Regions from separate parts of the Paenibacillus sp. FSL E2-0190 genome, predicted to be linked through region 3. Evidence: predicted binding sites of a transcription regulator. Region 3 holds the regulator's gene; each other region holds the start of a gene.
The links. Region 3 encodes Rex, which represses fermentation and respiration genes when NADH is low (regulators of the CRP and FNR family bind a similar motif). Its sites were predicted from a motif close to TTGTGAAATATTTCACAA; they were not measured.
Positions count from the first base shown of each region.

Region 1: a site for Rex is predicted at 3,432-3,449, ahead of NST25_RS29200 (formate/nitrite transporter family protein). Genes of this name have one in related genera too.
Region 2: a site for Rex is predicted at 4,710-4,727, ahead of NST25_RS01105 (phosphoketolase family protein). Genes of this name have one in related genera too.
Region 4: a site for Rex is predicted at 2,462-2,479, ahead of nirB (nitrite reductase large subunit NirB). Genes of this name have one in related genera too.

Region 1 covers NZ_CP150306.1:6,630,677-6,638,259, reverse strand. The annotation lists gene NST25_RS29205 (FAD-dependent oxidoreductase) at 1-993, shown strand, start outside; gene NST25_RS29200 (formate/nitrite transporter family protein) at 3,553-4,380, shown strand; gene NST25_RS29195 (MFS transporter) at 4,841-6,061, shown strand; gene NST25_RS29190 (GNAT family N-acetyltransferase) at 6,130-6,660, shown strand; gene NST25_RS29185 (MOSC domain-containing protein) at 6,641-7,285, shown strand; gene NST25_RS29180 (GNAT family protein) at 7,380-7,583, opposite strand, start outside.
Region 2 covers NZ_CP150306.1:230,621-238,203, reverse strand. The annotation lists gene NST25_RS01110 (ABC transporter ATP-binding protein) at 1-2,051, opposite strand, end outside; gene NST25_RS01105 (phosphoketolase family protein) at 2,212-4,593, opposite strand; gene NST25_RS01100 (GntR family transcriptional regulator) at 4,888-5,610, opposite strand; gene NST25_RS01095 (hypothetical protein) at 5,698-5,886, opposite strand; gene guaD (guanine deaminase) at 6,198-7,562, shown strand.
Region 3 covers NZ_CP150306.1:4,703,893-4,711,475, reverse strand. The annotation lists gene dinG (ATP-dependent DNA helicase DinG) at 1-1,783, shown strand, start outside; gene NST25_RS20760 (redox-sensing transcriptional repressor Rex) at 1,914-2,567, shown strand; gene NST25_RS20755 (amidohydrolase) at 2,554-3,855, shown strand; gene NST25_RS20750 (DUF5590 domain-containing protein) at 4,028-4,546, shown strand; gene NST25_RS20745 (hypothetical protein) at 4,957-5,499, shown strand; gene NST25_RS20740 (AAA family ATPase) at 5,492-6,994, shown strand; gene NST25_RS20735 (3-hydroxyacyl-CoA dehydrogenase NAD-binding domain-containing protein) at 7,128-7,583, shown strand, end outside.
Region 4 covers NZ_CP150306.1:5,025,335-5,032,917, forward strand. The annotation lists gene nirB (nitrite reductase large subunit NirB) at 1-2,344, opposite strand, end outside; gene NST25_RS22240 (hypothetical protein) at 2,575-3,285, opposite strand; gene ric (iron-sulfur cluster repair di-iron protein) at 3,436-4,131, opposite strand; gene NST25_RS22250 (hypothetical protein) at 4,513-4,905, opposite strand; gene NST25_RS22255 (hypothetical protein) at 4,933-6,699, opposite strand; gene NST25_RS22260 (hypothetical protein) at 6,974-7,583, opposite strand, start outside.

The DNA.
Region 1 (7,583 bases), 1.9 Mb from region 3:
CTCGAGGGGATTTTACTTTCCAAGAACTATGATCATTCCAACACTATTATAGAAAAAGCTAAACAAGCAAATAAAATCACCGTCGTCGGCGCTGGATATATCGGCGTAGAACTGGTGGAAGCTTTTCAAATGAATGGCAAGCAAGTTACACTAATTGATGGTGAAGATCGCATTCTGAGTAAATATCTGGACCAGGAATTTACTGCACCGATCGAACAATCTTTTCAGGATCATGGGATTAAATTGGCACTGAATGAGAAGGTTAGCTCTTTTGCAGGCAAAGACGGTAAGGTAACAAAGGTTATTACAAGCAAAGGTGAGCATGAGACAGATCTGGTCATTCTCTGCATTGGTTTCCGTCCTAATACTGAACTCTTAAAAGGTCAAGTCGATATGCTGCCCAATGGTGCCATTGTAGTCAATAACTATATGCAGACTAGCTGCCCGGATGTATATGCCGCTGGCGACAGCTGTGCGATTCATTACAACCCTACAGGCAAACACGCCTATATCCCACTGGCAACCAATGCCGTGCGGATGGGAACCTTAGTTGCACGCAACTTGGTAACAGAGACCATTCCTTATATGGGTACACAAGGGACTTCGGGCATTAAGATTTATGAAGACAATATCGCTGCAACAGGGCTTACTGAAGAAGGAGCTAAGGCTGAAGGAATGGACGTAGAAACCGCCATGATTATTGATAACTACCGTCCGGAATTTATGCCCACCTTTGAGCAGGTACAGTTAAAAGTAGTGTTTGATCGCGCCACACGCCGTATTCTCGGGGCTCAAATTATGTCCAAGATGGATCTGACGCAATCGATCAACACAGTGTCTGTATGTATTCAAAATCATATGACAATCGACCAACTAGCCTTTATCGATTTCTTCTTCCAACCGCATTACAACAAACCTTGGAACTTCCTGAATACAGTAGGTCTTCAAGCGCTGCCGACAACAGTACCAAGCAAAGAGGCTGTAACGGTTTAAAAAGGGACGTTGTTCCTGAGTGATTTATCGAAGAATAAGACAGCCTTGTAAAGCTAGAGAAGCAGTGATCCTCCTGTTACGGGAGGATCACTGCTTTTTTTTGTTAGGTGCTGAATAGCTGCTTGGGTAGATGCAATCCAATGGCTTCGGTGATGGTAGTAAGTCAAATGTGCTCGAAAGTTACGACTAGGGTCAACTGAGTCCGATCGTGCTGAGTCACCACCTTCTGCAGAAGCTTCCGGACTCAGGAGCTCTGTATAAGGTCAACTGAGTCCGATCGTGCTGAGTCATCGCCCTCCGCAGAAGCTTTCGGACTCAGAAGCCGCTAATTAGCAAATAATCGCCGTTTGAGCGTGGTTTCGGACTCCAATGCAGCTATTACATAGAATGAGTTACAACTAGTGTGTTTTTCGTGCTAATAGCGACCATGGGGTCCGATAGCGAGCTAAATTTGCTCAAAAGCTCTGTATAAGGTCATCTGAGTCCGATCGTGCGGAGTCACCGCCCACCTCAGAATTTTCCAGACTCAGAAGCCGCTATTTAGCAAATAATCGCCTTTTGAGTGTGATTTCGGACTCCAGTGCAGCTATTACATAGAATGAGGTACAACTAGTGTGTTTTTCGTGCCAATAGCGACTATAGGGTCCGATAGCAAGCCAAATGTGCTCGAAAGCTACGAATAGGGTCAACTGAGTCCGATCATGCTGAGAAACCGCCCACCTCAGAATTTTCCGGACTCAGAAGCCGCTATTTAGCAATTAATCGCCGTTTGAGCGTGATTTCGGACTCCAGTGCAGCTATTACATAGAACGAGGTACAACTAGTGTGTTTTTGGTGCTAATAGCGACTATGGGGTCCGATAGCGAGCCAATTGTGCTCGAAAGTTACGATTAGGGTCAACTGGGTCCGATCGTGCTGAGTCATCGCCCCCCGCAGAAGCTTTCGGACTCAGAAGCCGCTAATTAGCAAATAATCGCCGTTTGAGCGTGGTTTCGGACTCCAGTGCAGCTATTACATAGAATGAGGTAAAACTAGTGTGTTTTTGGTGCCAATAGTGACTATGGGGTCCGATAGCGAGTCAAATGTGCTCGAAAGTTACGAATAAGGTCAACTGAGTCTGATCGTGCTGAGTCATCGCCCCCCGCAGAAGCTTTCGGACTCAGAAGCCGCTAATTAGCAAATAATCGCCGTTTGAGCGTGGTTTCGGACTCCAATGCAGCTATTACATAGAATGAGGTACAACTAGTGTGTTTTTCGTGCTAATAGCGACTATGGGGTCCGATAGTGAGTCAAATGTGCTCGAAAGCTAAGATTAGGGTCATCTGAGTCCGATCGTGCTGAATCATCGCCCTCCGCAGAAGCTTTCGGACTCAGAAGCCGCTAATTAGCAATAAATCGCCGTTTGAGTGTGCTTTCGGACTCCAATGCAGCTATTACATAGAATGAGGTACAACTAGTGTGTTTTTCGTGCCAATAGCGACTGTAGGGTCCGATAGCGAGCCAAATTTGCTCAAAAGCTCTGTATAAGGTCACCTGAGTCCGATCATGCTGAGAAACCGCCCACCTCAGAATTTTCCGGACTCAGAAGCCGCTATTTAGCAATTAATCGCCGTTTGAGTGTGATTTCGGACTCCAGTGCAGCTATTACATAGAATGAGGTACAACTAGTGTGTTTTTGGTGCTAATAGCGACTATGGGGTCCGATAGCGAGCCAAATGTGCTCAAAAGCTACGAATAGGGTCAACTGAGTCCGATCGTGCCGAGTCATCGCCCCCCGCAGAAGCTTTCGGACTCAGAAGCCGGTATTTAGCAATTAATCGCCTTTTGAGTGTGATTTCGGACTCCAGTGCAGCTATTACATAGAACGAGGTAAAACTAGTGTGTTTTTCGTGCTAATAGCGACCATGGGGTCCGATGGCAAGCCAAATGTGCTCGAAAGTTGCGATTAGGGTCAACTGAGTCCGATCGTGCTGAATCATCGCCCTCTGCAGAATTTTTCGGACTCAGAAGCCGCTATTTAGCAAATAATCGCCTTTTGAGTGTGATTTCGGACTCCAGTGCAGCTATTACATAGAATGAGGTACAACTAGTGTGTTTTTGGTGCCAATAGCGACTATGGGGTCCGATAGCGAGCCAAATGTGCTCAAAAGCTACGTATAAGGTCAACTGAGTCCGATGTCCGGGTGTGGGCCAAATATGCTCAAAAGCTACGATTAGAGTCATCCGAGTCCGATAGAATGCCGATAGTGAAGTATGACTATAGTGAGGTATGACTACAGTGAGGTATAGCTACTGTGAGATCTAGCTGCATATAAGGACAACTGTGTCCGATAGCTGCTGCGTACGCTCAAATGTAATCCAACGAAACAAGATATGCTGGCTTAGCCGGTCATACACAAACTTCTATTTGTGCTCAGGTCGCAGTAAATTTGACATGTCAGTGAAAACTTTCACTTAGTTTTCTCAAAGTGATAATTATCACGTTAATGTATTTTACGACACGCTACAATGGTCATAAAGGAACAAATTTGAAGTAAATAGATGAAGGGGATAGGAACCATGGCTTATAGCAAACCGCAGCAAATTGCCGAAGTAACTGTAGAGAACGGCATAAAAAAAGCTCATAATCCGCTAAGTACCGTACTTATTCTGGGCTTTTTGGGAGGAGCGTTTATTGCGCTCGGGTTTTTATTAGATATTCGCGTCATTGCTGGCGCACCACAGGAATGGGGTTCCATTGCTAACTTTATCGGAGCCGCAGTCTTCCCCGTTGGGCTGATCATGGTACTCCTTGCAGGTGGAGAACTGCTGACAGGGAATATGATGGCCGTGCCGCTCGCTTTTATGGCTAAGAAGATTTCTTTCTGGGAAGTTGTGAAGAATCTTTTGCTCATTACGATTAGTAATCTGGCAGGGGCATTATTTGTAGCTTATTTCTTCGGTCATGTGGTGGGTTTAACTTCAGAGGGTGTGTATTTAGAAAAATTGGTGGATATGGCTGGTCATAAAATCGATGCAGAATTCTTTCCGGCATTTGTTTCGGGTATCGGCTGTAACTGGCTCGTTGCGCTGGCCGTATGGCTCTCCTATGGAGCAGATAACTTCAGCGGCAAAATCCTTGGTATTTGGTTTCCAACGATGGCCTTTGTTGCGATCGGATTCCAGCACGTTGTAGCTAACATGTTCCTAATTCCAGCAGCTATTTTTGAAGGTTATTATTCATGGGGGCAATACTTCACTAACTTTGTTCCCGTCTGGCTCGGCAATCTAACGGGTGGAGCAATATTTGTCGCAGCTGCCTATTGGATGGCATACTTGCGTAAAGCACCTACGGCTATTCAATCCGTAGATAGCATGTCCGGCAGCAGTGTCAAAAAACACGCTTAAGCTCGTCTTATAGAGCACTCCATAGAACATTCAAGGTCTGCCTTATTGGTGGCGTTAATGTTTTAGGGGTGCTTTTTGTTATGTAGACACAAAAAAATCCGCCGTGATATATCCGCGCTCGGGGGAACGAAATCGGATCACGGCGAATTTTGAAGGGGGAGTGTTTCTAGGCTCTATTACCCCGTCTTTCTAAAAGCGAATCAGTTTCTTCTTGTTTAGTTTGCTTTACGGACGACAGCCACGGCTTTAAAATAAGAATAGATATTAGAACTAGGGAGGACTGCGGACGTGAACCCCAAGGGAGACGGGATATTTCATGCGATATGTGCGTCTTATCCTCTAGATTTCATGCGTACTTTATCACGATAAAACGTCAATGTGTATGCTTGCTCATAGCCCTGTTTTGGGATGATACTGGATGAATTAATGACACATATATAACAGGGGATGTACACTACTTATGAAGTTTTTACAGGCATATCCAAAAGAAGTGAAGATATTTCTAATTGCCAGCCTAATTAACGCAACAGGTAGTGCGCTGATGTGGCCGCTCGTTACGATGTATGTATTTGATGAGCTTGGACGCAGCATGTCAGATGCTGGACTGGTGATTCTTATTCAATCGGTTGGTGGGATCGTGGGTCAACTACTCGGGGGCTCACTCTATCATAAGGTAGGCGTTAACCGGCTGATTGTCGGAGCGCTCGCCATGAATGCTTTGGCACTGTTCACCTTGCCGGCAGCTAGTAACAACTGGACGTTATTTATGGTAGCAATGGGACTGGTAGGATTATTTAATTCCTTATCATTACCTGCCATTCAGGCATTTATCGGCTTTCGTTTCACGAAGCAGCGTGGTGAGCTGTTTAATGTTATTTATGTCGCCAATAATATTGGTGTAGCACTGGGGACGGCATTAAGTGGTTTTTTGGCCGATATTTCCTATATGCTAAGCTTTGTAATGAATGGTGTAACTTCGGCGGTATTTGCGGGTTTCTTTTTTATATATCTGAAGAAAATCGGTGGAGAACCTGCGCATGAGGTAATGGGACATCAGAAGAATGAACCAGAGAAACAATCCACGTGGAAGCTAATGGGGCATACTCGTATTTATCTTTATATGGGGATCGGTTCTTTGTTCCTGCTTCTCGGTAACTCTATCTGGAATACAGGGGTATCTCCGTTCATTATTTCAGAGGGCTGGCCTAAGAAAACTTATGGTTTTCTCTGGACACTGAACGGTATTTTGATTTTTGCAGCTCAGCCATTGGTAACAATGATTAAGCGCTGGTTCGCGTCTACCTCAACGGCGCAAATGACTGCAAGTGCCCTGTTTTATTTGGGTGGCTATGCGTTTCTTTTGTGGATGCCTAATTATCCTGGCTTAGTGCTCGGAATGGTGCTTGCTACACTGGGAGAAATGCTGATTTCTCCAGCGATGCCATCCTTTATCTCGGATCATGCGGGGCGCAGCGCACCATTTTATTTGGGACTAAGCGGAGGGATTGGTGCAGTCGGGAGAGTCATTGGCCCTTACTTCATGGGCAGACTGTATGATAGCGGTGGTTTGGCACCGACAGCCTGGCTGGCCTGTGCGATGGCGCTGCTGTCTGTAGGATTTTTCGTCATCCATTCTTTAGTCAATCGTAAAGGCCATTCGTTAGAGCGGTCCGTAAGATAACTATACACAGTCGATTCCAACATCTGCTGTGAATTCTATAGAGGTGCAAGGCAAGGGGTGTACATCTTATGAAACAAATCAACAAGGCAAGGTTAACTATTAGACCCTCAGAGATTAAAGACGTGCGAGAACTGATTGATCTGGACCATCTGATTTGGACAGAGGACACTAGCCCGGGACCTATGTTGTGGCGCTCACAAGAGGATTTCTTGCTGAATGCTCCTCCGGGCTCTCAGCTCGTAGCGCTACAAGATGACAAGCTATGCGGATATGTCGGGTTTGGCTGCCCTAGTAGAATGGAGAGCAACCGGCATGTGTGCGAGGTTAATATTGCTGTTCATCCGAACTATCAACGTTTAGGCATCGGCCGGCAGCTCATGGAAGCCATTAAGGAACATGCTGCGGTGCATGCTATTCGTAAGCTTCGCCTGCGTGTATTATCCTGTAATGAATCAGCGATTTCTTTTTACCGGAAATGCGGTTTTGTGGAAGAGGGACGTCTGCGGGAGGAGTTTTATCTTGGCGGCCGTTATGTGGATGAGATATTTATGAGCTGTATGCTGACAGGAGGAACTGGATATGGAGATCGTCTCGCTTAATGTCGGTCGGCCGGTGACGGTGGATTATCGGGGAAAACCTTTGGAGACCGGAATTTATAAAACGCCTGTAGAAGGATCGGTTCAGCTTCATACCAATGGATTTGTTGGAGATGGTCAGGCAGATCTTATACATCATGGAGGTCCTGACAAGGCGGTGTGCGCCTATCCCATTGAGCACTATCCTTATTGGGAACAGCAGCTGGGAAAGAAACTGGAGTACTCGGCTTTCGGAGAAAATATCACCACAACGGGTCTGCTGGAGACAGAGGTGTGTATTGGCGATGTATATGAAATAGGCACCACTCTGCTTCAGGTTAGCCAGCCAAGATATCCTTGCTTCAAAATCTCACAAAAGCATGGACCCGCAGATCTTCCGGCTCAAGTTCTGGATACAAGGTATAGCGGATTTTACTTGCGTGTACTTCGTGAAGGAATGATTTCAACCGGCGATGCAATTGTCAAAAAAGAAAACGGAGACAGCAATGCTTCCGTGGCGCATGTACTGCATTTAATGCAGGTTGGGCTGCAAGAGGAAGCTGCTCTGGCAGAGCTTGTGGAGCTGGAAGCCCTCTCAGCCGTAGTACGGAACAAGTTTCGAAAACAGCTGGGTATGCCAGAGATCTAATCTTGGTCTGCTCAATAAAATAAACCTGGGGGCGTATGCCAGCCAGGTTTATTTCTGCTTGCGTGTTTGTTCAACTTTGCTTTGCTTAAGTAACTTAGCCGAGCAGCTGCCACTCACTACGTAATAAACCATATACGGCGTGATTCACGTAGCCATCGGGCAGCTTTTCTGCCTGTCTGATCACACCTTCGAGCACAAAACCAAGCCGTTCAGGAATTGCCCGGCTAGTTACGTTGGCGGTCGCGCAGCGAATTTCTACCCGCTGCAGCTCCATTTCCAGCAGTGCGTAGTCTACTAG
Region 2 (7,583 bases), 2.5 Mb from region 3:
GCATTTCTTAGCGTGGATAATCGATGGGCAATCGCGAATGTCGTTCTGCCTTTTACCAGTCGCGAGATCGCTTCTTGAATTTGCCGCTCGGTCACTGTATCTACAGAAGCTGTTGCTTCATCTAGGATTAGAATTCGCGGATCGTGAATTATTGCTCGGGCAATAGACACTCGCTGCTTCTCTCCACCGGACAATTTATGCCCACGTTCCCCAACTCTTGTATCATAGCCATCCGGCAATTGAACGATAAAATCATGGGCATTGGCGATTTTTGCAGCACGCATGATTTCTAATTCCGTAGCGTCCGGTTTAGAATAGGCAATATTCTCAGCAATCGTTCCGTCGAATAGAAACGTCTCCTGCAGCACTACACCGATCTGACTACGCAGATCTGACTGGCTGATATTTCGGATGTCCACACCATCGATGGTAATGGTTCCCTCATCTGTGTCATAGAAGCGACAGATCATATTAATGAACGTCGACTTACCGGCACCTGAATGTCCGACCAGACCAATCATCTCGCCCGCACCCACTTTTAAATCCACGTTCTTGAGCACAGGATGATGTTTTTCGTATCCATAAGTAACCCGCTTAAACTCAACCTCACCGTTTACGCGGCCGATGGCTGCTGGATTCACAGTATCAGGCACATCTGACGGTGTATCCATAATTTCAAAGACCCGATCTGCTGCTGAAATCGCATGGCTGGCCCAGTTGATCATTTGGCTCACCCACTGCAAAGGTCCGAGAAGCATCCCAAGGTAGGTCACCAAAGCGATTAGCGTACCGATGGATAATTGGCCCTGTAGCACCGTTTTCCCGCCATAAAACCAAATTAATAACGTACCCACACCAGCAACCAACGCAAAAGCAGGAAACATCCCCTGCCATAAGCCTTCGATCCGAATATTATGCCGAACCAGCTCCTTATTGGCGACTGTATAACGTGACATCTCTGTTGTTTCCTGACCGAATGCTTTGACTACACGAATCCCCTGCAAAGAATCGCCAACCAAAGCGTTTAATCTAAAAATAGATCTCCACTGCTGGTACCAACGTCTGCCAATCATCGGCCATAACACGGTCGACAGCACCACCATAAGCGGCATAGGCAGCATAGCAAGCAGCGTTAGCTTCCAATCCATACTGAACATAATAGTGAAAATAGCGATTACCCGCAGCGATTCACCCGAGACCCAGATTACACCGTCAGTCATAAATTGCCGCATCGCCTCTGAATCATTATTCACCCGTCCAATAAATTGCGAAGATTGTCTTCGGTCGAAAAAAGATAAAGATAATTTCATCAAGGAATGATACACATCATGACGAAGATCACCCATGATTTTGGAACCAATCCATACCCCTATAAGTCCACGTACAGTCTGCATTAAAGTAATTACTAAGGACGTGGCTGCTAGCCCGATCACAATCCATAGAAGCGTTGAGCCCTTATCCTTTTCTGTCAACACATTATCAACGATCATCTTCGTCAAAAAAGGTGGAACAAGCTCTACCAATGTAGTAAAAATCAGCATAATCGCCGCAGCGATCATTTGGATCTTATAAGGCTTGGCATAGCTCAGCATCCGAAATAGAACCTTGCCGTTACTCTTGCACACCGGACAAGCTTGCGAATCTTCCGGCAGCGGATTGCGGCATTTTGGACAATTCCTTGGAAACTCTTTTTCAGAAGCGGTTGGCCGTTCCTCGCCTTTAGCTACAGCGCCAATTAATTTAGAAGCAAAACCAAATATAGAGGTAAGTGATGCTGTATAACGTATAATTATAATAGGCCCCTCTTGGGTATCCACAAGCAACGATCCGCCGCCTACCCCGCCTACTACCCGGGCATCAGTAATATTCGAGACTAGAAGCTTTGAGACCAGTTTCCCGTCCGTTCCCCAAACGGAAATCTCCTTCTCAGTCAATACAAGCCACTGCTCACCGAATTGCCCATCTTTCATTAAATCAGATACAGAGTGAAATAAAGGTTGTTCTGTAAGCTGTATTTCTATAGACTTGGGAAGTTTATCAATAGATGTCATACATTTCTCCCCTTTCTTTACCCACCTATTTACTCACATATATTTACAGTGGTAAAGATGAAAAAATGATTATAATTGTTTTGTATGGTTATTTAAACAAATAAAAAGACACCTCTAAAGGTGTCTTTTTGTATTACTTCCTATGGTACTGGCTATACGCTTATTTCAAAGCTTTCCATTCCCAGTTCTCTACTTCTGGCAAATCAATACCCTCTTCACGAATGAATTGGTGATGTTTCTTAACGATAGCATCCATTTCATCTGCGATCACTTTATAGTCGTTAGCATTAGGCAAGCTCAGAACAGCTTCCTTCGCCAAGTCAAAGCGGTCCATTTGATTCAATACGCGCATATCGAATGGTGTTGTGATATCGCCATTCTCGCGGTATCCGTGTACGTGCAGGTTATGGTTATGGCGATCAAAGAACAAGTCTTTAATCAGACCTTCATATCCGTGGAAAGCAAAGATAACTGGTTTATCTTTTGTGAAAAATTGATCAAACTCTTCGTCAGATAAGCCACGCGGATCTAATTTTTGACTTCTCAGTTTCAACAAGTCTACCACATTGATATATCTAATCTTAAGGTTCGGCAGTTTTTCATGCAGGATAGAGATGGCAGCCAAGCTTTCGATAGTTGGTTCTGTACCTGCAGAAGCAAAGACAACATCAGGCTCTCCACCTTGATCGGTGCTTGCCCAGTCAATAATCTTCAGTCCTTTATCCACCAGCTCTTGTGCTTCATCCGCACTGAACCATTGTGGACGAGGATGTTTGGAAGAAACAATCAAGTTAATTTTTTGACGGTCATTTAAGACGGTGTCAAAGACAGCCAGCAAGGAGTTGGCATCAGCCGGCAAATACTCACGGATAAATTCTGGTTTTTTATCAGCCAAGTGACCTAGCAAACCTGGATCTTGGTGAGTGTAACCATTGTGGTCTTGTTGGAATACAGTTGAAGTTGCTACCACATTCAATGATGGAATATCCGCACGCCAGCTTTGATCTGTTGCTTTACGCAGCCATTTGAAATGTTGAGTAATCATCGAATCCACGACACGCAAGAAAGCTTCATAGCTTGCAAAGAAACCATGGCGACCTGTCAATACGTAACCTTCAAGCAAACCTTCTGCCTGATGTTCAGACAATTGGGAATCGATAACACGGCCATAAGAAGCTAGGAATTCATCATTCGGCTCAATCACTTGATCCAACCATTGACGTTTCGTTACTTCAAAGACAGGTCCCAGACGGTTGGACATTGTTTCATCCGGTCCGAAAATTCTGAAATTGCGGTTCTCTTCGTTCAGAGAGATAACATCTTTCATGTATTTACCCAGAACGGCCATATCTTGTGCTATTACTTCACCTGGTTTGGAATTATCAAGTGCGAACTTACGGAAATTCGGTAAGTTTAGATCTTTAATTTGGTTGCCAGCATTAGTAACTGGGTTCATTCCCATACGTCTGTCGCCAGTTGGCAGAATCTCAGCAAGTTCAGCGTTCAGACGACCATTGTCATCAAATAATTCTTCTGGTCTATAGCTGTTCATCCACTCCAATAACGCCGGAGCATGCTTCATATTTTTTTGATCCACTGGAATCGGCACCTGATGGGCACGGAAAGAGTTCTCATTCGGAACACCATCCCATTGCTTTGGACCCGTCCAGCCCTTAGGAGAACGGAAGACCAACATTGGCCAAACCGGACGCGTAAGGTCATTGTTGTCACGTGCATTCTTTTGAATCGCTTCAATTCTTTCAACGATGGTATCAAGCACCTTAGCCATTTCCGGATGCATTAGATCAGGATTTTCGCCTTCAACGAAGAACGGTTCCCAACCCATACCTTTAAAGTATGCAGTAATTTCTTCTTTGGATTGACGAGACAGAATCGTTGGGTTACTGATTTTGAAACCATTTAAGTGCAAGATCGGCAGAACTGCACCATCAGTAACTGGATTGATGAACCGGTTGGAGAACCATGAAGCCGCTAATGGGCCAGTTTCAGCCTCTCCATCACCAATAACAACAGCGGAGATCAAATCTGGATTATCCAGAATTGCACCTACACCATGGGATAGAGAATAACCTAATTCGCCACCTTCGTGGATCGATCCAGGTGTTTCAGGGGCAGCATGGGAAGCAACTCCACCTGGGAAAGAGAATTGTTTGAACAATTTCTTCAGACCTGGGATATCTTGTGTGATTTCCGGATAAATTTCAGTATAGCTACCATCGAGATAGGAGTTCGAAACCATGACCTGACCGCCATGACCGGGACCCTCGATATAGAACATATTCAAATCATATTTAGTAATGACCCGATTCAAATGGGCATAAATAAAGTTCTGGCCAGGAATAGTTCCCCAGTGTCCAATGGGCTTAATCTTTACGTCTGCTTCTTTCAGCGGTTCTCTTAACAACGGATTATCTTTCAAATACAGTTGACCTACAGAGATGTAATTAGTTGCGCGCCAGTATGCATCAAGCTTCTCTAAATAAGTTTTTGATGAGTAATCAACATCCATGGATAATACCATTTCTTCCACTCCCCAAAATTTTTTCTGTGTCTACATTGCCGTAATTTCTTCCACAAGTACATCATACCGCCGCGAAAAATTAATTCAACCTTTTCAACAAATGATACGGTCCAATTTTGTGAAAATATGAACATAGTATGAAAAACGGTGTAAATTGTCAGTAAAAATAAGTCAATATTAATATATATGTAAAAATATGGGCTGGAGTTTGCGGGGGATATTTACTACTTGCCCTTCATCTATTTTGCGCAAAATAAAAAAAATAAGACCGAGAAAAATTCCCCAGTCTTACTTTTAATGAACGGACACAAAGGTATTAAATTTTAAGTATTTATAGTGGAAGCGCATATGGGAGAATTCAAATGGCGTGCCATTATCTAAAAAGAAAATCCCTTCCATAATGCTTACTGGCTCATTCGCCTGCAAATGCAGCAGCTCTTGATCCGTAGCCTCAGAGGGTTCTGCGGATATCGATAAAAAGGATTTGGTTACCGCCAGATTTCGTGAATCCTCCAAATAATTAAAGATAGATCCTTCAATAATGGTCTGATTTAAATTCTGTACAATTTTGATTGGGATATAACCTGTTTCAATCATAAAGGGTTCATCATCAAAAAGACGCAAGCGAACGATTTTGTATACAAAATCATGTGGGCCTAAAAACAGATCCCGTTGCAGATCTTCCGTTGGTGGAATGACCTCGAATTTCAAAACTTTAATCTTTGGCTTCTTCCCATTCATTTGAAAATTGTCGGTGACACCTAAATTAGAGCCTTCGTAGTTAAAAATAGATTCATTTTTTATGTATAAAGGATTTATAAATGTCCCTGAGCCACGCTTTTTAAAAATAATGCCGGCATTTGCCATTTTAGTCAGAGCACTTTTAATAGAACTACGACTCACTTGATAAGTTTCACTAAGCGTTCGTTCATCCGGTAATTTCATATCGGGAAACTGCCCAGCAAAAATTTTCATTTTTAAGTCATCAATAATTTGTTTGTAGACAAACTGTGTCATGAAGTACTCCTTTTCAGGTCGATACAAGTTTTATTTCAATCTTTACTATAACATAATAACCAGACGTTTATAATCTATCCGGCCAGCTTATTTACGTCGGCGATTTGTCATGCGATTGTACATCACTAAACCGGCAATGACCATGCCCAGCGTCCCCATACTACTTGCTGATTCAGCCTGCATACCAAACAAAATACATAGGTTAGTGACCAAGCTTTTTGTAAGTACAGCAACAATAATTAACATCAACGGGCGCCAAATGTTGTATCTTCTCATCCAGGCAACACTCCTAATCCAATTTTCTCAAACTATTGATCGATTTCATCTATTATATCACAAGATAGTAACCGCATTCATTTCCTATAACCGTAAAGAAATCGAAGCCGATCAGCATTTTTTACTTCACTCTATCTTTTTCTGTATTCTAGCCTAGCGAACGTGACGTCTATGTGTCATATTCGCTTTCAATTCTTCAGCTCCTCCTATCCGTCAATTACGCCTTTATTCGACTTTTGGTCTGGACTTATCCTTTTTCACGGATTATAATAACGAATGCACACCAAAAGACGAACATTAAGGCGGAAATCATGAGAAATTATATGCAAATATTCCTAGGCACTTCATTTTCTAGCCTATCCCCAAAAGAAATACAAATTTTAAAGGATCATCTCTTCTGTATCAATTCGGATGGGATGATAGAAATGATCGTTGCACCGGATCACCCCGACTATCAACCCTTGCTTGATGCTTATCAAGGTCAGGACAATTTTCATGTATTAGCCGAAGGCCAGTATTTTTTGCCCGGCTTTATCGATCTGCATGTCCACGCGCCACAATGGGCTCAATCTGGAACTGCATTAGATATCCCGCTCTATGATTGGCTAAATACTTATACCTTCCCACTGGAGTCTAAATTCTCGGACCTGGCTTTTGCAAAAAAAGTCTACGATGACGTGGTTGGCACTTTGCTCGCAAACGGAACCACTACAGCACTTTATTTTGCAACGGTGCATAAAGAGGCCAGTCTATTATTGGCTAAAATATGTGCGGAAAAAGGGCAACGTGGACTCGTTGGAAAAGTGGTTATGGACGATCCACAGGGAAATCCTGAGAATTACCGTGACTCCGACACCCACACCGCACTAGTGGATACGGAAGAATTTATACTAGCTGTACAAGAACTCGCTAAATCTACTAAACAAGGCGTTTATCCAGTAGTGACACCAAGGTTCATTCCAAGCTGCACTAATGAGGCTTTACAAGGCTTGGGAGAACTAGCCGCTAAATATGATACGTATGTTCAATCGCACTGTAGTGAAAGTGATTGGGCACATGGTTATGTGCAAGAACGGTTCCAGAAGAACGATGCTTTTGCCTTGCATGATTTTGGTCTGCTCAGTGATAAATCTGTCATGGCACATTGTAATTTTTTAGATGAAGATGATGTGAATTTGTTTGCAGAGACAGGAACAGCTATTGCGCATTGTCCGATATCCAACGCGTATTTTGCCAATAGTGTCATTCCGATCGCTGACTTCCATGCCAAAGGCGTTGAGATTGGTTTAGGCTCTGATATTTCCGGAGGTTTTTCACCTAGTCTCTTCGACAACATTAGACAAGCCGTAATGTCTTCAAGAATGCTGGAGGATGGTGTGAATCCCTCACTTTCTGCACAAAACCGCGGAGTACCGGGATCACGAATTACGATCCATGAATCCTTTTATCTTGCTACCGCTGGCGGCGGAGAAAGCTTAAGCTTACCTATCGGCCGGTTACTAGAAGGTTATGCATGGGATGTTCAAATAATCGATACGAAAGTACCCTCGGCGAAATTGCCCGTCTTTGATGAGAGTGAAGATTTGCAAGATATTTTTCAAAAGATAATGTACCTGGCTAGACCTGAAAATATCCGTGAAGTCTGGGTACAGGGTGAAAAAGTTCATTCGCGTTAAAGATTAATTAAACTAGAAAAC
Region 3 (7,583 bases):
GCATAAAATTAATAAAAAGGACTTTATAAGCCCAAGGGAAGATGCGCTTACTGCCGCTCAGATGATTGTATGGCTCACTCAAAGTGAATCAGGGGATGATGAAGAGCTGAATTTAAGCGGCCGGGGCGGTGATTTCTGGGAGACGGTGGCAAGCGATACCGATTCCTGTCTGGGCCGTTCTTGTCCTTGGTTCCGCAAATGTTATTATCATAGGGCCAAGCATGAAGCTGGGATTGCTGACGTGGTTATTACGAACCACTCCAAGCTATTCGCAGATGTTAAGGCTGGGCACCAGCTGCTTCCGGCTTACGAGCATCTTGTCATTGATGAAGCACATCATTTAGAAGATGTGGCTGGTAAACATCTTGGCATGCATATGAAGCATTTCACTGTGGCACACACATTATCGCGGCTGTATAAAGATAGCCGAAACGGACAGCTTCCTGCTCTTCGTCAAATATTACAGTCGTCAGGCAGTGAAGAGGCTTCAGAATGGAGCGGAGTCATCGATCGGATCTACCCGGATCTGCTTACCGTCAAAGAAACCTGGGATGCACTCAGCGACAAGCTGTTCAGCCTTTTGCCGGAACGCAGTGATGCAGGGGCAGGGGAAGCGGGACAACTGGTTATGCGGTTGATTCCCGCCCGTAAGCCGAAGGATTGGGATGAATTGGTTGCACTAGAGAACACTATGAATCTGACGTTAAGCGACATCATCCGTAAGGGTGATAAAATGCTTAACGAGATGCGCGACCAGGAAAGCCAATCCTCAGCAGACAGTCTTGTTACTGATATTAGCGGTTTATTTAAGGATTTGGCTTCCATCCGTGAGCAAGTAAGATTCTTTATGGGGCTGAATGACGATAATGTAGTATATTGGCTGGAGGCAAATGGAAATTACCGCAGCAAATCACTGCAGATGTATGCCGTCCCTGTGGATGTTAGCAGCCAGCTTAAAGAGTTGTTCTTCGATAAGAAAAAAAGCATCGTGCTTACCTCGGCGACGCTGTCTGTAGATAAGTCTTTTCAATTTATGATTGATAATCTCGGACTTAACGAAGCTGCGGAAGAAGGACGTCTAATGACCTCACTTCTTCCTTCTCCCTTTAAGTATCGCGAGCAGGCACTGTTAGTTATACCGCGTGATTTTCCTAGTGTGAAGGGCAGTGTGGGCGATGCTCGATTTGTCGATACACTCGTACAGTCATTATCGGAAGCTGCTAAAACAACACGTGGGCGGATGCTGGTTCTGTTTACTTCTTATAAAATGCTGCGTCAGGTATATGATCCGCTTAAAGAGGCTTTAGCCTCACAAGAGATTACGGTGCTTGGTCAAGGCGTAGAAGGTGGCAGCCGGAGCAAGCTGATCCGCCGCTTTCAGGACAGTGCAGCATCCGTATTGCTGGGGACGAGCAGCTTCTGGGAAGGTGTAGATATTCCAGGTGAAGCACTGACTTGCCTGGCCATCGTGAGACTTCCATTTCAACCGCCGAATCACCCGTTGGCGGAAGCAAAGTCGGAGTTATTACAGGCCCAGAAGAAGAATCCGTTCATGAAATTATCTGTTCCTCAAGCGGTTATTCGTTTTAAGCAGGGATTCGGAAGACTGGTTCGCACGGCGCAGGATCGCGGAATAGTTATTGTTTATGATACAAGGGTTATTGAATCTCATTACGGGAAGTATTTCCTTTATTCATTGCCTGGTCCCAAAATGGAGCATATGCTTACTGATCAAATGGTCCCACGCATAGCGGAATGGCTAGAGGATGGCGGCGCTTCTTAAAACGCTCGTCTTCAGTTTAGCTCCTCCTTATCCTTAAGGGCGGTGTGTTACAGTACCGTCCTTAATAAGGAGAGGTAGACGTTTGAATATGGATTTTCACAAGAACATTACTATTTTTAGGAGGAAAAATATGAAATCGGATAAAATATCAGAAGCCGTTGTTCGCAGATTACCTGTGTACTTGCGTTTTTTGAATGATCTCCAGAATCGCGAAATATTAACAGTTTCCTCTCAGGAACTTGGACAAAAGCTTGATCTTAATCCCGCACAGATTCGTAAGGATTTAGCATATTTTGGTGACTTCGGCAGAAAAGGTATCGGCTATGATGTAACGTATCTTATTGAGAAAATCCGTCATATCCTGAAGCTGGATCAACAGCTTAATGTAGCTTTAGTTGGAGCAGGTAATCTCGGACATGCCTTGTCTAATTACAATGCATATCTTAAAGATACTATGAAAATCACGGCTATATTTGATTCGTACGCTCCTAAGGTTGGACGTAAGATCAACTCCCTTACTGTGCAACCGATGGATGAACTAGGCAGCACGATTCGTGAGCAAGGTATTCGCATTGCCATTATTACCGTACCTGATTCAGAAGCTCAAAATGTAGCAGATATTCTCATTTCTTCTGGGATTGAAGCGATTTTGAACTTTGCCCCTGTGATTCTGAAGACACCACCGAATATCCGGGTGCATGCAGCTGATTTTACAACTGATCTGCAAAGTCTTGCTTATTACTTGCGGGATGGAAAGGAAGAAAGCGAACATGAACAACAATAAAACGATAATTAAGGGCGGGTATTTTCTGACTCCGGGAACGGATGAGCCGGTTCTGAGTGGATATATGACTATTGAAGATGATTTAATCACTTACATAGGAAAAGAAGAGCCTCAGATGGAAGCTGGAGTGCAAGTGGTTGATGGCAGCCGTCTGCTGTTCATGCCTGGACTTGTAAACACACATGGTCATGCGGCGATGTCTTTGCTGCGTGGATATGGAGATGATTTAGCGCTACAAGTGTGGCTTCAGGAGAAGATGTGGCCAATGGAGGAAAAGTTCACCGGTGATGATGTATACTGGGGAACCTCCTTATCTGTATTGGAAATGCTGAAGGGTGGAACTACGACCTTCCTCGATATGTATGATCATATGGACCGAGTAGCCGAGGTAGCTGAGTTATCAGGTATCCGTTCCGTATTGATGCGTGGTGTGATCGGGTTATGTCCAGAGGATGTACAGAATCACAAGCTTGCGGAAGCGATTTCTTTTGCCCGTAACTGGCATGGAAAGGCTGAAGGTAGAATTACTACTATGATCTCGCCGCACGCCCCTTATACTTGCCCTCCGGACTTCCTGGTTAAGTTCGTGCAGGCAGCGCATGATCTGGATTTACCGATGCATACGCATATGTCCGAAACGAAACGTGAAGTGGAACAAAATGTGGCGGATTACGGGTTGCGTCCTGTAGCTCACTTAGAGAAGCTTGGCATGTTCACACGTCCCTCGATAGTTGCACATGGTGTTCATTTAAATGATGAAGAGATTGAGATCTTGGCTCGCCATAATGTGGGTGTATCTCATAATCCGGGCAGTAATTTGAAGCTGGCTAGCGGAGTGGCTCGGGTTACTGATCTTCTAAAAGCTGGTGTGAAGGTGTCTCTTGGCACGGATGGCGCGGCAAGCAACAATAACTTGGATATGTTTGAAGAGATGCGGCTTGCAGCTCTCATTCATAAGGGTGTCAGCGGTGATCCAACGGCTGTTCCAGCTCCAGAGGCTCTGCGTATGGCTACAGAATATGGCGTGCAGTCCATCTTTTTAAATAATGTAGGCAGACTTGCTGTAGGGATGAAAGCAGATTTCATTGCTATTGATATCGATCAGCCGCATTTGCTGCCACACACAGATCTGTTGTCTCATGCAGTTTACTCTGCTAGCGCTAAGGATGTTGAGCATGTGTGGGTGAATGGTAAACAGGTCATCAAGCATGGACAATGCTTAACCCTGGATGAGGAAGCTATCCGGCGTAAAGCGCAAGAAGCCTTCGAAGGTTTATTGAAGCGTTAAGTCTGGAGAATAACGAATAAATAATAGGCTGCGACTTTTTGCTTTTAGCAAAAGTTGCGGCCTTTTGTGTATTTTTAAGGCTGGGAAAGCTAGAAAATTATGAAATTTTGGATAAACGCGCGGGTGTGTTATATAATCAAAAAAGATATATTACTAGAAAGGGAGCTGTACCTTGAAGAAAAGGAAAAAATGGATCCTCCTGGGGTCAGTTCTGATTCTGCTCCTGGGGTTTGGACTTATCCAGTTCTATGCCTATATTATGAAAGATCAATGGAACGAGCGTGATATCGCTAAGGATGTTGCCAAAACCAGAGCGGGTCTAACAGAGGTAACTAAAGCACAAAAATCGGTTTGGGATGAAAATGCAGTGTACTGGGTTTTAACAGGAAAAAATGAAGCCGGGACTGCTCTTATGGTCTGGGTCCGCTTTACGGTAGATGGAAAATTTGCTGAAGGCGACGACGCAGTGTTTGCTGAGGAACTAAGTAAAGGAACCTCGGAAGCCCAAATACGCGGCATTATCAAAGCTGATCTTCCGGACATAACGATTGAACGCTTGCTGCCGGGAGTATATAACGGAGAGTATGCTTGGCAGCTTTTTTATAAACAGAGCGGTCGGTATTATTATCAATTTTATCGCTTTTCGGATGGGTCCCGAATGGGCGAAGGTTACAGTTTACCTAAAAGTTAAGCTGAACATAAGGAAATTAAGGGTGGCATAGTAAACAAGCGAACTTATTATAAGTTCGCTTGTTTACATTTATTTGATGTACAAAAGTGATATACTAAGTGATATACTGAATGGGTGGTTATCACCGAATATTCTCTTATATTCACATACGAAAATAGGCCGATTGATTAAAAATCAAGGCCGATTTTGTCGAAAGTGAGGAATTTATTTGGTATTGATGGAAATATTTAAAAAATTAAATTTTAAATATATTCACATTTATTTTGAAATTAGTATATACACCTGTGATATACTACTACTTGTAATTAGAACAGCAATAAGAGACTTCAGTCTCTCTGATGAGCTCTCAAGTAGCTATAAATTATTATAATGAGCTTTATATTTTGTCATCTTTGAGAGGAGGACGTTTCTTGAAATTACGTCTTGTACCTGTGCTGATAACGTCTCTACTGTCGGCTACTCTATTGTTTGGTGGCTTCTTTTTGTATCGTCAGTTTGCAATGCAGGAACCACTTCAGAAGATTGTATCTCAATATGAGGGCGTCAATAATTCTCATATCAGTATTAACCGCAATGAGGTCACTTTGAAACTTGATCTCCAGCCAGGCACGAAATTACGTGAACTGGTTCAGTACGTCTCCCAAGAAGGAAAATCGATGATTGATGGACGTACACTAAAACTTGATGTAGAACAGAACTCCAGTGAACTGCTGGATGAATACTGGGATAAAGCGATGTTCTCTGTAGCCGAAGCCATGGAGAGCCGTAAATATACACTTATACCCACAGAACTTGATGGACTCAAAGCGCAATATCCGCAATATAAAAATGTGATAGCCTCAACAGAAATTGATGACAATAATGTCTATGTAAGCTTGAGTAATGGAAAAGAAAGCAAATTTATTATTTTGCCGCGTAAACCTGCGACATTGGGGGTATGGAATAATGCCTAAATACCTTAAAGAAATTCTAATCGGATTTATTCCTGTCTTGTTTATTTTTATGGCTTTTCTAGGCATTAATATATTCCCGATTGTAATTGCTGCTGGGATGCTCACGGCCTTACTTATCATTGCTCATTTAAGAGGCGGACTTGCGGTAAATGCAGGTGCCGGGAAGAAACGCAAGAAGGATGGACCTTCAAAGCTTACTTTTGAAGAAATTGGCGGGCAAGACAATGCAAAACAGGAGCTTCGTGAAGCGTTGGATTTTTTGATCCGGCATGAGGAAATCAGCAAATTCGGGATTCGGCCTTTGAAAGGGATTCTGCTTACAGGCCCTCCAGGAACAGGTAAGACCCTTATGGCTAGAGCAGCAGCACATTATACAAACTCTGTATTTGTGGCAGCATCAGGCAGTGAGTTTGTAGAAATGTACGTAGGTGTCGGTGCCGGCCGTATCCGCGATTTGTTTAAGGATGCCCGTACCCGCGCCCTTAAGGAAAACAAGCAAAGCGCTATTATTTTCATAGATGAAATTGACGTAATTGGCGGTAAGCGTGAGGGCGGACAGCAGCGAGAATATGATCAGACCTTGAATCAGCTGTTGACTGAGATGGACGGGATCTATAACAACGAAACACCACGCATTCTACTGGTAGCAGCCACTAACCGTAAAGAAATGCTTGATTCAGCATTGCTGCGTCCTGGCCGGTTTGACCGTCATATTCAAGTGGACATGCCTGATAAAAAAGGCCGCAGATCGATTCTCGAATTGCATGCCAAAAATAAGCCGCTTCATGCCAATGTGAACCTCGACAAAATTTCCGAAGAAGCCTATGGTTTTTCCGGTGCTCAGCTCGAAAGTGTTATGAATGAGGCAGCAATTTATATGATGCGTGAGGAATTGACAGAGGTTGAGCAGCGGCATCTGTCGATGGCGATTGACAAGGTTATGATGGGGGAAAAAACGGACAGAGAAACTAACCACGAAGAGAAAAAACGGGTGGCGATCCACGAATTGGGACATGCCATTATGGCAGAACTGCTTCGTCCGGGAAGTGTCAGTCAGGTTACGCTGACTCCGCGGGGGCAAGCCCTTGGTTATGTACGTCACAATCCTCAGCAAGAGCAGTATCTGTACACCAAAGATTATCTCGAAGATCAGATTATGATCGCACTTGGTGGAGCGGCTGCAGAAGAAATGTATTATGGCGGACGAAGCACAGGTTCACGTGGCGATTTTGATCAGGCCCTGAATATTGTCGAAACCATGATGAAATCCGGATTGACTTCGTTGGGTATTGCCAAGCTGGAAATGGTTACCACTGAAGAGCTTATGAAGGAAAACAGTAAAATATTGGACGAGTTGATGGTACGTACTCACGACCACCTTGAAAAGCAACGAAATGTATTTGATTACTCCCTTGACATTTTAATGAAGGAAGAAGTGCTCTCTGGAGAGCAATTTCGATGTCAATTTCGTGACAGCGTGCGTTTACCAGCATAAATATTTATGCTGGTTATTTTTTTTTACTTTTCAGGCATGCTAAGATATCATTATATGTCGGGCTTTATAAATTTTTGCGACAGACAAGGTACAATACAAAAGTATAGATACCTGAAAGGATGGAGACTTTTTTATGAATTTCAAGAAAATTGGTGTCATCGGCGGTGGCACAATGGGACAAGGGATTGCCGAAATGCTGGCAGCCAAGGGCCTGGATGTATTGCTGGTGGAGAAAACCCCTGAGAAACTGGACTACTCCTACGAAATGATCGAGACAAGTCTAGATAAGCAACTGGAGAAATGGGCGATCACTCAAGCTGAGAAGAAGCTGATTCTTAGCCGCATTCAAAAAGTGACACATTTCGCAGAGCTGAGCTCTTGTGACATGGTTATCGAAACAATCGTTGAGGATTTAGAAGAAAAGAAAAAAATATTGAATCAACTGGATCAAGTATGTCCAAACCACATTATTCTTGCCAGCAATACGTCAACACTTAGCTTGACTGAACTTGCAAGTTCTACAATGTATCCGGAACGCGTGATCGGAATGCATTTCATATACCCTGTAGCTAAAGTGGATCTTGTTGAA
Region 4 (7,583 bases), 320 kb from region 3:
TCAGAGCAAAGTCAATCCGTGCGGCCAGCTCTTTGCGGTTATCTTCATTATTCAAAATGACCATTTGAATCTGCTCAAGTCCCATACGCTCAACCCACTCGGAGGTTCTCTCCAAATAATTGCCGGTCTCACGGTAATATTGCATCACAGCGGAGCACACTTCGATCAACTCTTCATCGGTCTTTATTTTGCAGAAGGAGTCAGCGATCCGTGGCTTGATCCCACCGTTACCACCGATAAACACTTCCCAACCGCCATCATTACCGACGATGCCAATATCCTTCGTACAGGATTCCGCACAGTTACGCGGGCAGCCGTTGACAGCTATTTTAAACTTGGCAGGAAAATCAAGACGTTCATACTTACGTTCTATGAGCGCGCCCATTCCCAGCGAATCCTGTGTGCCGAAACGGCAGAACTGTGAACCCACACAAGTCTTAACGGTACGTAGCGACTTGGCATAACCATAACCTGATGGCATATCGAGCTCTTCCCATACTTTCGGCAGATCCTCTTTTTTCACCCCGATTAGATCCAGGCGTTGCCCACCCGTCACCTTCACAACTTTCACATCATATTTAAGGGAGACATCAGCGATTTTCTTCAAATCCTCCGGTGTCGTTACCCCGCCGTACATGCGTGGAATAACGGTATAGGTTCCGTCTTTCTGAATATTGGCTCCCATACGTTCATTAACAAAGCGTGATTCCTTCTCGTCTTGATGTGTATCCGGATTTATCATCCCCAGATAATAGTTAATCGCCGGACGGCATTTAGAGCAGCCTTCCTCTTGTTTCCAACCCAGTACATGCATAACCTCTTTAGTAGTACTAAGACCTTTAGCTGTAATCTCAGCAACAATCTCATCCCGGCTAAGCGTTGTGCAGCTACAAATTCCTTGCTTGGCAGACTGCTCAAAACTATCACCCAGGACAAATTGTAAAATTTGTTCTACAACCGGTTTACAACCTCCGCAAGAGCGCGTCGCTCCTGTACATGCTTTTATTTCGTCCACAGTAGTAAAACCATTTTCTAAGACCGCATCCACAATCGCTTTTTTCGTAACCCCGTTACAGCCACAAACGATTTCTTCGTCCGCCATCGCTTCTACGGACGTGCTCTTTTTGGCTCCACTTCCGCAGCAGCCCGTACCCATAACCTCTGTATAAATTTCATCGGTCATTACAGCGCCTTGTTTTACTAACTTTTGCAGGTTAGCCGACTCTGTCACATCCCCGAATAGGACTGCACCAACAATGACATTGTCTTTGAGCAGAATTTTCTTATAGGTTCGCTTCCATTCATCTTTGCTTGAGATTACAGTATGTTCAGGAGAATCCATAAACTCACCTGCAGAAAATACATCCACACCGGAAATTTTTAATTTGGTGGAGACAACAGAACCTTCATATGGATTTGTATCACTTCCGCAGAGATGTTTAGCTAGAACCATCCCCTGCTCAAAGAGCGGCGCTACTAATCCGTAACAAACTCCGCGATGTTCGGCACATTCGCCAATGGAATATACATTTTGCATAGAGGTCTGCAAATAATCGTCCACTACAATCCCACGATTAACGGCAATTCCGCTTTCTTTTGCCACAGTTATATTCGGTTTGATGCCTACAGCCATAACTACAAAATCAGCCGCAAGTGAAGTGCCATCACTAAATTGTAATCCACTTACTCTCTGTTCCCCGGTCAATTCTACTGTTTGTTTGCCCATGGCAAATTTCACGCCTTGACGCTCTAGCTCAGCTTGCAACATAGAAGAGGCATTACGATCCAGCTGGCGCTCCATTAGATCTTCCATCAGATGTACTACAGTAACGTCCATGCCAAGGTTCACAAGACCCTTTGCCGCTTCCAATCCAAGTAAACCCCCGCCGATTACCGCCGCTTTGTTGTATTGTTTAGCCGCAGCCAGCATCGCATCACAATCTGCAATATCCCGGAAACCCACTACGCCTTCCTTATCACAACCAGGTACAGGTAAAATAAATGAATTCGAACCCGTTGCAATAATCACTTTATCGTAAGAAACAGCCATACCGTTATCCGCAATTACTTGCTTGGAATGCTCGTCAATTCGTGTAACTGTTGTTGCTGTATGCAAGGTAATGTTGTTATCTTCATACCAATTCCAGTCGTTTAGGATGATATCGTTGATGGTTTTGCTGCCTTCGAGAACATAGGACAACATGATCCGATTATAATTGGGATGAGGTTCGCTTCCAAAGACCGTAATGTCATAAGCTCCACCTAGCTTCAATATTTGCTCTAGCGTACCTATGCCTGCCATACCGTTGCCGACTAATACTAATTTTTCTCTCTTCGCTGCCATGGTTAGGTGCCTCCTCATTCTTATCCGTTCTTGTTGAACTTTGCTTCAACTTCTCTTCTACATAATGGAATTATACATTTCAAAATTTAAGAGAGATTGTGATTACAGTCACATTAAATGTGAATGTTTTCACATAAAAGTAAGGCAACTTTATTAGGTTATAACTTCCAATAAAAAAAACCAGATCACGGGTTCTGAGCAACCGTTGATCTGGCATTTATGTACTTTTTTTAACGTATAGCCAATAAAATCTCCAATTCATCCTGCACTCTAAGCTTCATGTCCATTCCATTCTCAAGCAGCTGCTTCCCATTCACCTTCATCTTCCAAACTTCATTGCTAAGAGGAGTATAATCACCAATGGATAACACCTTTTTGTTGTCTTCGGTCAACTGCACCACACTGCTGTTCTTCAACAAACCTCTCACTGTTAAATCTTCAGTAAATCCCATAACATATGAATGATTCAAATTCACTTGCTCACTTCCACCATTCACGGTCAACAACACAATTTGAAGGGGTTCCTCTTGTTCCTTAGACATCGCCGTAATTACTAATTTTGATTCATGCCCGACTGTTCGACCCCAATCCTCAGGTCCAATGGTCTCCCCATCCATTTGCAGCTCCCAATTCATTCCTGGACCGAGTGAAATATTATTTACCGTTAGAATGCTTGTGTTATCCTCAGAAAAGGTGGCCCTCCCACTACCTTTCAGTAGGTCAAAGATCGTTATCCCTTTTCTGTAGCTCTCGCTAAGCTGCTTGTCCAAAGGGTTGGTAAGCAAGTCATTTCCCGCAACGATAAGCGAAAGCGTAGGTCCGTCTGATCCTGCTAAGCCATTATTCCCTTCATTATTAATGTCAGCAAGAGTGGAACACCCACCTATTATGAATACGATGACTAATCCTAGTAACAACCTCCACATATATTTCGTGGGCATAGTGACACCGCCTTGTCCCGCCTAATGACCACACAGCGTCTCAGGCTTGTAGTAAGTTATGCATACTGTCTATTTAAGAATAACGTAAATAAGCTTTGTTCTCAAATATAAAAAAAGTCCCCTAAGGGACTCTATGAAAACTCATTTTTTTTACTGGAATCTAGGGAACAATATATTATTCTCCAGATGAACATGTTCAAAAGTCATGCTCTCCAGCTCCTCTAGCCGGGCATAAGTCAAACGATAGGTTGTACAAGCATGAGCCGGTGGGGTGAAATCAGCTGTTATTTTGCGTATTTGTCTCAATAGTTCGCCTGCTGTGTCATGTTCACTCTCGAGTTCAATTAATGCCTCGCGAAGTGTGGTCAGCCCTTCTTCACTTGGATTGGCATCATACGCTAATAATTTTGGAAACTCATCTTCCTCTTCTTTAGCTGTATGCTGAAGCAGATCTTCCTTAAGTGCATTAAACAAACTATATAACTCTTCTAAATGGGGGGAATCTCCGCCATGAACTCGGTATACCTTGGTTACATTTTGGCTAATTAGGGGCAGCTCTTCCCGCAGGTAATGGTGATGTTTACTCACGATATGCTCGATTAACTCTGCAGAAGGTGCTGTGTTCCATGCGAGTTCTTCTTGAGGTACCGGATATTCCTCGAACAGCTTGTTGAGATCACTAATGATCATCTCTTGATCTAGTCCACGCTCTACAGCTGCTTCAGCAAGAGGTTTGGCGCCTCCACAGCAGAAATCAATCCGTTTGGACTTGAAATAATCCGCAGCTTTTGGGAATTGCAGCACAATATCTTTTACCAGGGCATCTGGAGTAAATCCAGGTTGCACCGATTGCTTATGCTGTAAATCCGAAATTCTATCATTAGGTTGTTTAGTTTCCATAATAGTTCCTCCTCGGGATATGTGATCAGGTTCTGAAAAATCTTTTCTACCTGTTCACCTTAACCCTGAAAGGAGTTTTGACTTGTGATTGTACTCACGAAAATTGTATCTCTTTGTTGAACGAAAAAGGTCAATTATGGTGATCTCTGACCACAATCAACCTGTTTACATAACGCTTTAGCGTACTTTAGGTTAAAATTACCAAGCATTATTGTATGTACAAACGAAATGACGAAATTTTATACAGGTATTATATGTGTTATTGGCTGAATAATAGATTACTTAGGCACTCGGTAGCCCCACCAAAAGAAGAAGCTTGAGCAATACTTAAAAAGTTTCTTCTGTTACAGCCTTAAAAGGAGCGTGTCCAGTTTCTGCATTTCTTAATAAAGTCGGCTTTCTAAACCTTAAACTGCACCGCAACTTATAAATAGCCGTGTCTTCATTCATTTCAATGAAGATTACATCTATCCATATTGGTACTAATGGTTCTAGTCCACAAAGTATATTTATAGTTTTATCCAGCGTTAATTGCTTATTCCCAATGTTTTCTTCACTTAAAATGTTTAGCCTCATCATATCATCTGCACCGTTTAGCGGCTTGTCTTTTTCTTTCACAGGCTCTATAACAAATTTACAATCGGTAAAAATCAATCCTTTCTTTCTTGATATTTCCTCAATAGTTTTTAATAAATTCCCTTTAAAAATATCTTTATTCATCTGTTTTATCTCTTCCACGTTCATCACCTACTTTATCTGAATACTAGAAATCTTAACAAGTTCATTTGTATTAACGTAACCTGAAGGAGTTGTTTCTATGGTGTATATTTCAAGCCATGCATTTTTAGTTTTCACCCCTATTTGCTCAAGAACTTGTGAGAATAATTTTGCTTGCTCAATTGAAGGAGTATAGTGACCGGATAAGTTAGATATGCTTCGGACCTGTCCCTGATTATTAAGTTTTAGCTTTCCTGCCGCTTGAACAGACTCCCCATTTGCCAAAAAGGAATGCCCTCTCCCAATATGAAGTTTGCCATTCATGTCTACAACAAAATCAACCTCGGAAAGACCACTGTTATTTTTCAAGTATCCATTTTCGATATTGAAAGAAAACTCTTTTCCAGTTTGAATATCATTTGGAAACCTATTATTGATTTGTTGAACAGGTTTAACATTTCCAGTCCCCTCAACCGCCTTCACGTGTATGTCACTTGGTTGAACCTTAACTTCCGGTAGTTCTATCACGGGTGTTTTAACAGTTTGCTTAGGAATTTTCACCGAACCTTTAGGCAGCTTTAAGTTCTTATTCAGCCCCCCACGGCTAACGCTAATTCCTTGGAAATTATAGAGTATACCACTAATAATAATGGAATACGCCTGTAATTTCGATATCTTTTCTCCTGTGAAATAATTATAACCTTCTGTTGCCGCTATCGTCTGTTCCAGTATGATATCCACACCTGGTTCTTCTCGCTCTAGCTGGATATCTCCATTTCTAATAGCTTCCTGATAGGCGATGCTCGCTTGGGCTGCTTTTTGATCTGTCACACCGTTTTTACTGAGGACCCACGTATTCCCCATTAACTTTTTATCATATTCACTAAAATCAAAGGCTGATTTGCCCTTTAGTTGATTCTCTGCTTGTTCGATTTCCAGCCGCTTCCCTGCCAATTGACTCTTGGCCTGCTCCCCAACACCTTCCTTTTGCATCGCCATTCGCAGTAGTAAGAGGTATTCTTCATTTTGGAGTAGGGGCACATTAGACGTCGTGATCGATGGATCATAATCACACGCCTGTACCGCTGGCCTCTTAAAATTAGCGCTTAAATTCTTACCCAACTGGTACTGGACTTCGCCTATACCCAAGGATTCCAGCTTCTTACGTGCGTCATCCGCCAGCTTATGCATTGCATCCATTTGCGTCCGATTTCCAAACGCCTGATATACCTCATAGGCGGTCTGTGCCTTTGCGATTTGATTCCGTGCCTGGTAGATATCCTTCAGCTTGCTTTGTGCGGCAATGGAATCAATCGTTCCCAGTCCCGAATTCTTAACAATTGTTTGAAGCTTCTTCACCATAGGATCGCTATCCAGCTCATCCTTTCCCATTAGAGCAGCAATCGAGGTGATCAGATTCGTGACCGCCTTCTGAGCTGCTGGTGGGATCGAAAACTGCCCAATTGCGCTGTCTCCTCCTAGCCTTCCGAACATACTTCCTAAAGCGCCAAACTGCTGAAAGAGTTGATTCATCTGGCGTTTATTCTGATCCTGAACACCTTGAACACCCTTTACAGCTGAACGAATAATATCTTCAAGCTTCTCAGCCTCTACCGTCAATTCGTTGATAAGCACTTGGGCTTTTATCTGGTTTGATCCCAGCGGGATACCATCCCAATTATTTATTTGACCTTTCAGTTGCAAGTACAACCGATTGGTGTCCTGGCTAACCTGTCTAATTTTTGTCTGCAGTCGTTCAACTTCGTCTTCTTTGAATACCATTTTGTTAGATGCCATTCATGACCTCCAGTTCTTACACTTAGACCATCCAATGTGCTACACTCTTCGACTCATCATTCCAGATCTTTATGTACTATTTTATCTTTAAATACTTAAGTAAAAGGAGCGCATATCTAACCTATATATCGGCTTAACTTCCCATTATTTTACTTTAAATCCTTTCTTTTAATTTTTTAATTCTAATTACTGCCCTGAAAATAGCAGATAACAAAAACAGGTCAATCATGGAGATAAATCTCCACAATCGACCTGACACTAAAATCTGTATCTTCTATTGAACATAAGCCTGCATATACGTTCGCTTACCCTTTGCGTCCTTCAAATAAGGTCCTAAGCCAGCAAAGCGGGAGTGATCCATATAAACACCAGTCATCCATCTGCCTTCTGTTAGGCCTCCGTTCCATTTGAGGACAAGGTCAGGGGCGGATATCCATTCCTGATAAATCTGTATATTCTGATCTTTGTACTCTTTACAAGGCTTAGACTGCTCCAGAAGACGTAGATCATTAAGGTAAGTTGGCACGAAATAAGAGGATATCGTATGCAAATCATCTTCATCAAAAAAGGGCTCATCCCCTAAAAAGGGTTTGAATAATACGGTATTCTCGTACATGGACCAAATTAGGGCTTGTAGCACCATGCTTTGGCGAATGCCATTATGGAACTTATATTGTCGTTGATTACTCGCCACATTCACTTCTTGAAGAGGTTCCGTCGACTCCAGGCAATGCCGTTCACAGCCGATACATTTCCAGCCAGAAGGACTTTGAATCCATTTTTGAAAAATAGTCCCGCTATCATTGTTGCCTTTGTAGAGTGAAGAGATAATGCTGTAAGGCACGCCAATCCACGCATCCCATAAGGAATCTGGAAGATGGCTA